Regions from separate parts of the Alteromonas sp. BZK5 genome, predicted to be linked through region 1. Evidence: predicted binding sites of a transcription regulator. Region 1 holds the regulator's gene; each other region holds the start of a gene.
What was found. Region 1 encodes LexA, which represses DNA repair genes until DNA is damaged. Its sites were predicted from a motif close to TACTGTATNNNNATACAGTA; they were not measured.

Region 1 (3,290 bases):
CGCTTGCATGGCTGTTCCTGACTTTCCATGCAGCACGATGTCAATGTGACCCTGCTGATCTTCTAGTGCCATCTTGCTGCCTTTTAATGCCGGGAACACGCCAGGTAAACCTTCACCATTTGGCATATGGCAAGCAGCGCACGTTGCGTTGTATACTCGCTCGCCCTCTTTCATCAGTTCATCCATAGACATATTCATAGAAAGTAGACGCTGTTCTTCTTCTTTTGCTTTACGAACAATCTCTTCTTGTTCGCCCATCCACTTTTCAAACTCGGCGGGTTCTTTAGCAATTACCACAACCGGCATATAGCCATGGTCTTTACCACAAAGCTCTGCGCACTGTCCGCGATAAATACCCGGCTCATTCACCTTGGCCCAAGACTCGTTAATAAAGCCGGGGTTGGCATCTTTTTTCACGGCAAAGTCAGGAACCCACCAAGAGTGGATAACGTCGTCAGAAGTAATAAGAAAGCGTACTTTTTTCCCAGTAGGAATAACCAGAGGGCGGTCAACTTCCAGCAGGTAGTTATCTGTTTTCTGAAATTTGTTTTCTATTTGCTCGCGCTGAGTGGCGAGTAAAGAATAAAACTCTACATCGCTATCCATGTACTTGTAATGCCATTTCCATTGAGAGCCTGTTACTAACACCGTCATGTCAGGCTCAGACGTGTCTTCCATAGCAATTAGAGTATTCGCTGCGGGTACCGCCATGAAAATAAGAATAAGGAAAGGAATAACGGTCCAAGCAATTTCGACCTTCACGTTTTCGTGAAAATTAGCTGGCTTGGCACCACGGGACTTTCTATGTAGATACATTGAGGCGAACATCACGCCAAAAACTACAACCGCGATACCTACACAAATGAAGAACATCAACATATGGAGGTCGTATACCTGCCCACTGATGTCGGTAGCACCGCGTCTCAAATTAAGCGAAGAGGCTTCTTCGCTTGCTTCTTGCGCAAAAAGCAAAGGGGAAAAAAGCAAAATTGGTATACTAGAACACCATTTTGCGAAAACGGTCGTTAGTTGTTTCACTCAGCACCTCCGTAATGGCGTGGTCAAAGACGCTGATTAATTTGCGCGATGCCCTACCAAATGGTTTGCGAACGATTGACCCATAACCTCAACTTGCAAAACAAATTTAGAGCCATTGTTATTATTTTGTTAATCTCTGTATAAGAATTGCGCAATAATGTCGTGCCGTCTAGTCTTTTCTATTAAAAATTTAACGAAGTGGTTAATTTTTAATCATTAACTAAAATGGTCGCGGGGGATTTCACGTGCAAAAAGAGAAAGCCATTGCTGTGGGACGCCCTTGGAATCAAACAGGCATTTTGAACACGGGGTTAAAGTAAATGCTCGACTAACTAGTTAAGAAATCAATAAGTAATCGATGACTCAATGTCGATTTCAAACAAAATTCACAATAAAAAATGGAAAATACTTGAAGCATTCATAGAAAGAATAACCTGAGTAATGATAAAAATAAGCGCGCAGAAAACCAACAGGTTTGCTGGGCAGGATAAAACCTAAGTTGGCAGATTGAAGAAAAAAACAGGAACAAAAGACATAAAAAAAGCGGCTAACGCGCCGCTTTTATACAAACAAGCTAAAATACTACATCCAGTCAGCGTTTCTGATCACACCCACCGCAATGCCTTCTATCGCAAAATGTTCAGTCGCCAAATCAACTTTTATTGGTGCAAATTCATCATTCTCAGCATGAAGCAATACTTCACGCCCGCGTTTCTCTAGACGCTTTACGGTGACGTCTTCATCTACACGCGCCACAACCACCTGACCGTTGTGTACATCAGTGGTGCGATGAACAGCGAGAAGATCACCGTCTAAAATACCAATGTCTTTCATGCTCATACCGTTAACGCGTAGCAAAAAGTCGGCATGGGGTTGAAACAGTGCAGGATCGACTTTGTAGTGCGATTCAACATGCTCTTGCGCCAAGATCGGCTCACCGGCTGCAACACGCCCAATTAACGGTAGGCCTTCTTCTTCTTGTGCGTCGTTATCAAGAGGGATATTGAGCTTAATGCCACGAGACGTACCAGGCAAAATTTCAATCACGCCTTTACGCGCCAATGCTTTCAAATGTTCCTCTGCTGCATTAGCAGAACGAAAGCCAAGCTGACGGGCTATTTCCGCACGAGTAGGCGGCATTCCCGTTTCTAACATGGTTGTTTTAATAAGTTCTAAAACTTCGGTTTGTCGAGCTGTGAGTGGGCGCATAAAAGACCTGTCTGTTCATACAGTTCCTGTAAGTATATACACCTAAAACTAAATAACAAGCACTTGCCGCGTCTTTTGCGATCTGCAATAGCCTACGACAAGTGCTTTCCTCTTATTTTACGAGAAGAGCCATGTTCGGGTTACTAATTTGTAACTCCAGCTCCCCATCACTATTTTGACGTGTGCGCATGCCTTCAACATTATCGAGCCCAAGTCCAGGGCTTTGCCACACCACATTGCCTTTATTATCAACCTCAACCACGCGATATGCGATGCTGTCATAATAATTGTACGAATAGTCATTCTCGTTAGGCTGGTAGATAGCGAGAATCGACTGATTAGACGACGTCGTTGGAACAGCCGCTATATACTGAGGGTAGAATGACGGTGCTATAGCGTCTTTGAGTTCTAATGCATCGCTCGCCACGTCATAAACATTGATGGTGTTGTAGTTTCTATTTAAACACGCAAATTCAAGTTCGCTATCACTATCAAAATTTACCGTGAGCAATTGGTCACAATTGGTTTCCAATTCATTCAATCCAACAAATTCACCATCCTGCATTTTATAGAGCTTGAGCGAACTATAGCCCCCAACAGCAAAATAATGCACACCGTCTTTTTCAGAGGCAGCAAGCGCATTAATTGAAAAATCGTTAATGATTGAGTCGATAAGCACTTGATTCTCGATATCAAACGCTTTAAGTCGATTGTTCTCAATAATAACTGCATCGGCGTAACTATCGTTATTTACGTCAATGGCTTCAATAAACGAAATTTCACTATTCTGATTATTGTTCAGTGTCCACTGAATAGCGTTATCAGTAAGTCTCACGACATTAAACGACGAACTATAATCCAGTGCCCCTATTAGTAACTCACCCACACCGTCATTGTTGTAGTCTGTAACGACCGGTTTGCTATAGTTATAGACATCTTCGCCAACCTCAGCACTTATCGCAAAGTTATCCTCTTTATCTACCGATAAAATCTGAATAGATGATTCGTAACTACTTGTATCGCTAACAAAGACGGCTCTTTCA
Region 2 (3,290 bases), on a different contig from region 1:
TTCTAGTCGTGCTTGGGCCTTTTCTCCGCGCTCTGCTTGGTACATGGCGTACAGACCAGACTGGCGAATAGCTTTATCGGCTTGTTGGTCAAGGGGCTCATCTAACGTGGATTGCTCTAGCTCAGTAATTAGCAACACGAAGCTTTGCATAGCGTTTAGCGCGCGGCCTTTAAAGCCACCTTCATTAATGAGCAACTGACACGCCTGCCACATTGAACAGTTGTGCATTCGTGCGGTGTCGCGCACTTGCGATAAGGTTTTCTCACCAATACCGCGACTTGGGGTGTTTACTACACGCTCGAAAGCTGCATCGTCGTGCGGGTGGCTCACCATACGCATATAGCCAAGGGCGTCTTTAATTTCTTGGCGTTCGAAGAAGCGCAGACCGCCGTATATGCGATACGCCAGCCCTTCGTGTAGCAAGGCTTCTTCCAGTACTCGAGACTGGGCGTTGTTTCGATAAAGAATGGCGGTATCAGTAAGGGCGTTGCCTTGATTCAGCCAATCTTTGATTTTCGAAACAATAAAGCGCGCTTCATCTAGCTCGTTGAAACCCGCATATACAGAAATCAGCTCGCCTTGCGCGTCTTCCGTCCAAAGCTCTTTCCCTAAACGGCCCGTATTGTTGTCGATAACCGTGTTCGCCGCTTTAAGAATGTTTCCTGTAGAGCGGTAATTCTGCTCAAGGCGAATAGTAGTAGGCTCGTTGAAGTCTTTCAGGAAGTGCTGAATATTATCTACGTTCGCGCCGCGCCAGCCGTAAATAGACTGATCGTCGTCGCCAACAATCATAATGTTATTATTACCTCCACTACACAGCATACGAAGCCATGCATATTGGATATTGTTGGTATCTTGGAATTCGTCTACCAACACTGCACGGAAACGACGTTGATAGTGGGCTAATACTTCTGGGTTTTTAGCCCATAATTCATGTGCGCGTAGCAACAGTTCAGCAAAATCTACCAAGCCTGAACGGTCACAAGCGTCTTGATATGCCGCATAGACTTCGCGCATGGTCTTTTGAATATGATCGCCGTGGGTTTCAATGTGCTGAGGGCGCAAGCCTTCGTCTTTGTTGCCATTTATGTACCACTGAATTTGACGAGGCGCCCAATGCTTTTCGTCCAGGTTCATGGCCTTCAGAATGCGGCGAATAAGTCGATATTGATCGTCCGAATCAATTATCTGAAAATTCTCAGGCAAGTTGGCTTCTGCATGGTGCGCGCGTAGTAAGCGATGCGCAAGCCCGTGGAAGGTACCAATCCACATATTGTGCAGGCTGCGACCCATCAACGACTCTATTCGGCCGCGCATTTCTTTGGCTGCTTTATTGGTAAAGGTCACTGCCAAAATAGAAAAAGGGGCGATGTTTTCGACTTCCATTAACCACGCAATGCGATGCACTAATACGCGGGTTTTACCACTGCCCGCGCCAGCTAAAACTAGGGCGTTAGATAGTGGGGCTGCTACTGCTTCACGCTGTTTGTCGTTTAGCTCGTCTAGCAGTCGAGATACATCCATAGTGTGGTACCTGTTAGTTGATAGTGTTATACATTCAGCAGCGCGCTATTATGCCACCTGCCTGTTGATTTATACAGTCCAGTTTTTCCCCAGTGAAGATAAACTTCAACGGCATTATACGTTCGTGTGCAATCATGATTTTAAGTATTATTTAATGAAAGATACGAGCGCTCTGAACGTTCTATTAAGTCAATGGAAGCACTCAGTTAGACGCAGCGAGAGAGCAGAGCGCTTTAACGATGTATACATGTACGATACGGTTATTAGCTATAACGAATTAATTCGATAAATTGATCGAATTATGCGCTTGGTCGGTATTACATCGGTATTGCATCACATCAAACTCAGGTAAACTTTTACGCGTTCCCTTTTGTCAGCATAGATATGCCCAGCAAGGAACAAGTTAGATTGCTTACTCAATTTTCTTATAGAACACAGCATTTTTATATAACGGGACATGCTCATGACCGCACTTACTACGCCCATCGATTTTTGGTCTACGCTGAAACAAGAAGCGCAAGTTGTTGCTGAAAAAGAGCCTTTGCTGTCTAGCTATGTGCATGCCAGTGTTCTTGCACATCACAACTTTGAATCGTCGCTAAGCTTTATTCTGTCGAACAAAATGGCAGACGACGTTATGCCTGCGCTCGCCATTCGTGAAGTTTTCGATGAAGCTTACTTACTTGAACCTGGCATCAGCGAAGCGGCTATTGCTGACATTCTAGCGATTAAGGCGCGGGATGCGGCGGTCAACGATTACCTTACTCCCTTACTTCACTTTAAAGGTTTTCATGCTGTGCAAGTACACCGCATGGCGCATTACCTTTGGGTTCATGGGCGTCATCAGCTTGCTTTATTCTTACAAAGCCGCAACTCGGCAAGCTTTGGTGTAGATATCCACCCTGCTGCGCGTATAGGTAAAGGCGTCATGTTTGACCATGCAACTGGCATTGTAGTGGGCGAAACTGCAGTGGTTGAAGACAACGTATCTATTTTGCAGAGCGTTACATTAGGTGGTACCGGTAACGAGTCGGGCGACCGCCACCCTAAAATTCGCCAAGGCGTGTTAATTGGCGCTGGCGCCAAGATCCTTGGAAATATTGAGATAGGTGAAGGCTCAAAAGTAGGCGCTGGTAGCGTTGTACTCAATAGTGTTCCAGCTCACGTTACTGTGGTGGGTGTTCCAGCTAAAGTGGTTGGGAGACCGGTTTGTCAAAGCCCATGTGAATCCATGCGCCAAAACGTACTAGAAGATAACTCCCACGTATAAAATTGGGGTCAGAGTACATTTTCGTCTTCAGGGGTTTTTGAGCGATTAAATGTACTCTGACCCCATTATTTGAAGGTTATTGTGTTGCCGCCTTTTTCTTTTGATGCGTAGAGTGCCCGATCGGCGCGCTGAATAAGTGTCTCGAGTGTATCGCTTTGCTGCATGAGAGTGACGCCGAAGCTCGATGATAATGACACTTCTGAAATAACGATTGCGTTTATACCTTCACGTACCTTTTCCACCAAATTAAGGGCGTTTTGCTCGCTGATATTAGGCAGAAGCAGTACAAATTCGTCGCCGCCAAAACGGGCGAAAACATCCGCTTTACGCACAATATTCTTCGTCACCTGACTTAAGCGGCGCAATGCGTTGTCGCCGTCTACATGGCCTAATTCGTCATTGATACGTTTAAACTTATCTAAATCAAACATAACGAAATAAAGCGAGCTTCCCGATTCACGGCTCTGAGCCATTTCAAGAGCGCTGCGCTGGGCCA
Region 3 (3,290 bases), on a different contig from region 1:
GACTCGCTACAAGTGAGTTGCGATAGCCATATTGTTCTGCCGGTGCTACCTGGTGATGAAATTCGAATAAACAAAAGCGTAGACAAGCTTCATCTTGTTCACCCTAAGGGCTACAGCTACTTCAATGTACTTCGTAAAAAGTTAGGTTGGGGTAGTAAGCTTTACTAACCTCCCTGCTCCATTTAGTCGATTCCATGTGCATTTATTACATAAGCCTGTAGCATTTTCTTGATTGCTACAGGCTTGAAAAATAAAGATTTTTTAATCTTCTCTAATTTCCTTAACGAAAACCAAGACTTATAGAAATATAAGACTTCGGCATACCTGTTGCACCTATTACTTCAAGTCGTCAGCACAAGGCCTTTGTTATTTGGCCTAAATGATGTTTCGCATCCCGCTGACTTATTTGCATTCAATAGGAGATATCATGAGTAACACCAATATCAAATTTACAGCCCCTGGAATGGATAACGATGCAGCTGCCAAAACAATCAAGGTATTGGATCAGCGATTGGTTGCACTATTAGATTTACAGTTAACGTTGAAGCACATTCATTGGAATGTAGTAGGACCAAATTTTATCGGTGTGCATGAAATGTTGGACCCGCAGGTAGATGCGGTACGCGAAATGACCGACACAATTGCAGAGCGAATTGCCACGTTAGGTGGCGTACCGAAAGGTACACCAAAAGCCATTGTTGAAGGTCGCAGCTGGAACGATTATGAATTGGGTAAAGGTTTAGTACTTGACCACCTTAAGGCGCTGGATGCCGTATATGACGGTGTAAATGGTGACCATAGAAAAGCGTTAGAGCTTTTAGGTGAAATTGACCCAGTATCGGAAGATATGATTACCGGCCAACTTGCAGATTTAGAACAGTTCCAGTGGTTTGTGCGCGCGCACATTGAGTCTGGCAGCGGTGAGCTACAGCAATAGAATACGTTCACTGTGTTTGCAGATTGTAATCCGAACTATCTGCAATAGATTAAAGTTGTAATGTTAAGGAGAGCTTCGGCTCTCCTTTTTAAGTTTTCCCTTCGCGGCGAATCCGAATTATCGGTTATTCATAACCCACCCTTAAAAGATCGAACCTATACAATTGATTTTACGAATATTATTATCGACGCCGGTTGTTTTTAAATAAATATTTTGCGACTTAACTTTACACAACACAAATACTGTATATATTATCAGTTACTGTATATATCATCATGTTCAACTTTTTTCGAGTGTGGTTATGTTAGCGCATCTTTCTATTTCTAATTTTGCTGTTGTAAAACAATTATCAGTTCAACTGGAAAACGGGTTGACTGCTATAACCGGTGAAACCGGTGCAGGTAAATCAATTGCTATTGATGCCTTAAGCTTGTGCTTAGGCGAGCGCGCCGACGCAAATGCGGTGCGAAAAGGTAGCGCAAAAGCGGAGATCATTGCTCACTTTTCTTTAAACGGCAATGTATTAGCTAAAGCCTTCCTCGATGAACATGAGCTCACCTCAGATGAAGATGAGAATAGCTGCTTTATTCGCAGAGTTATTTCAAAGGAAGGCCGTTCAAAAGCTTTTATCAACGGTATTCCCGCCTCACTTCAGCAGTTAAAAGGCTTAGGCCAGTTTTTGTTGGCCATTCACGGTCAAAATACTCACCTACAGTTGCTGAAAGAAGACCATCAAAGGGAATTAGTTGATGGTTACGCTAAGCACAACGACATATTAGTGCAAGTTAGAGAAACCTACTCTCTTTGGCGTGATAAGCAGCGCACGTTAAAGGCGCTTCAAGAACAAGCCCAGCAGCGCGAAGACAGAATTCAGCTGTTAACTTATCAGGTTCAAGAACTTGATGAATTCGCCATTGAAGAGGGTGAATTTGAAGAGTTAGAAATAGAGCACAAACGCCTGAGTAACGGGCAAAGTCTTTTAGAGCAAGCACAGACTAGCGTATACAATTTATATGAAAGCGATGAAGGCAACGCACTGTCAGTTATACAAAGCAGTATTGAACGTTTAGGCGAATTAGAGACGCACGACGCTAGTTTAACGCCAATCATTGCAATGCTTAATGATGCAGCAATTCAAGTAGAAGAAGCGGCAGGAGAGCTACGTAGCTACTGCGATCACTTAGAGATCGATCCACTTCGCTTACAGCAAGTTGAGGCGCGCTATGCGAAGGCGATGGAACTTGCCCGTAAACATACTGTGATGCCAGAAGGACTTTATCAGCATCACCAAGAGCTAGCCGCCGAATTCAATGCTTTATCGGAACAGGAAACACTGTTAGGTACTCTTGAAGGCGAAGTAGAAGAAGCACGTGCAACGTATTTAACCGCGACCAAAGCGCTTTCTGAGAGCAGGCAACGTGCTGCTGGTAAGCTAAGCGAAGATATTGAAGTGCAAATTCGCCAAATGAATATGCCCCACGCAAAAGTGGATATTCAGATTCAATACGACGAACTTAAGAAGCCGGTGAGCACAGGTCTAGATACCGTAGAATTTAAAGTGTCTACCAACCCTGGTCAAGATGCAGACAAATTAGAAAAAGTCGTATCAGGTGGTGAACTTTCTCGTATAGGACTGGCTATTCAGGTTATCGCGAGCGGCCATCACGCTACCCCTACTATGATTTTCGATGAAGTCGATACGGGCATTAGCGGCCCAACAGCATCAATCGTTGGCGGGCTTTTACGTAAATTAGGTAAACAATCGCAAGTAATGTGTGTTACCCATCTACCTCAAGTAGCGGCACAGGCACATAATCAATTGTTTGTTACCAAGCTTACCGACGGGGAAAGTACTGAAACCCAGATGTTGGCGTTGACGAAGCAAGACAGGATCGATGAGCTTGCAAGACTATTAGCCGGTGATAAAGTAACCAAATCGGCGCTAGCGAATGCAAAAGAACTGCTTAAAAGCGCAGCATCGAACTAAAATGCAGTTGATTGGTCATAGTTGTCAATGTAGCATGCCTTCGCGCTTGCAATAAAACAGTCTCGAAATTCGCTTTAGCGAAGTTCATTGACACTAACAAAGGCAATACTGGACAAATTAACGCATGAAGTTGCAACACCTATTAGTAATTCTTGGTATCACACTAACATCAACCGCTTGCTCGAACTGGATTTATCGAATCGACGTTCCTCAAGGAAACTTCCTTGATCAAAGAGATGTGGAAAAGCTGCGCGTTGGAATGACAAAAGAACAAGTTATTTATGTACTAGGTAACCCTGTTGTTCAAGACTCATTCGACGATGACACTTGGTACTACGTTTACGATATGAAGCGCGGTATGAAAAA

Region 2: the regulator LexA is predicted to act here: its motif matches at 1,584-1,603, upstream of uvrD (DNA helicase II).
Region 3: the regulator LexA is predicted to act here: its motif matches at 1,178-1,197, upstream of recN (DNA repair protein RecN).

Annotation. Positions count from the first base shown of each region.
Region 1 is NZ_JACSOE010000004.1:91,049-94,338, forward strand. It holds gene coxB (cytochrome c oxidase subunit II) at 1-1,038, opposite strand, end outside; gene lexA (transcriptional repressor LexA) at 1,621-2,247, opposite strand; gene BIZ39_RS02450 (hypothetical protein) at 2,360-3,290, opposite strand, start outside.
Region 2 is NZ_JACSOE010000014.1:26,705-29,994, reverse strand. It holds gene uvrD (DNA helicase II) at 1-1,524, opposite strand, end outside; gene cysE (serine O-acetyltransferase) at 1,988-2,794, shown strand; gene BIZ39_RS06060 (diguanylate cyclase) at 2,860-3,290, opposite strand, start outside.
Region 3 is NZ_JACSOE010000023.1:37,833-41,122, reverse strand. It holds gene nadK (NAD(+) kinase) at 1-168, shown strand, start outside; gene dps (DNA starvation/stationary phase protection protein Dps) at 428-937, shown strand; gene recN (DNA repair protein RecN) at 1,239-2,924, shown strand; gene BIZ39_RS09090 (outer membrane protein assembly factor BamE) at 3,049-3,290, shown strand, end outside.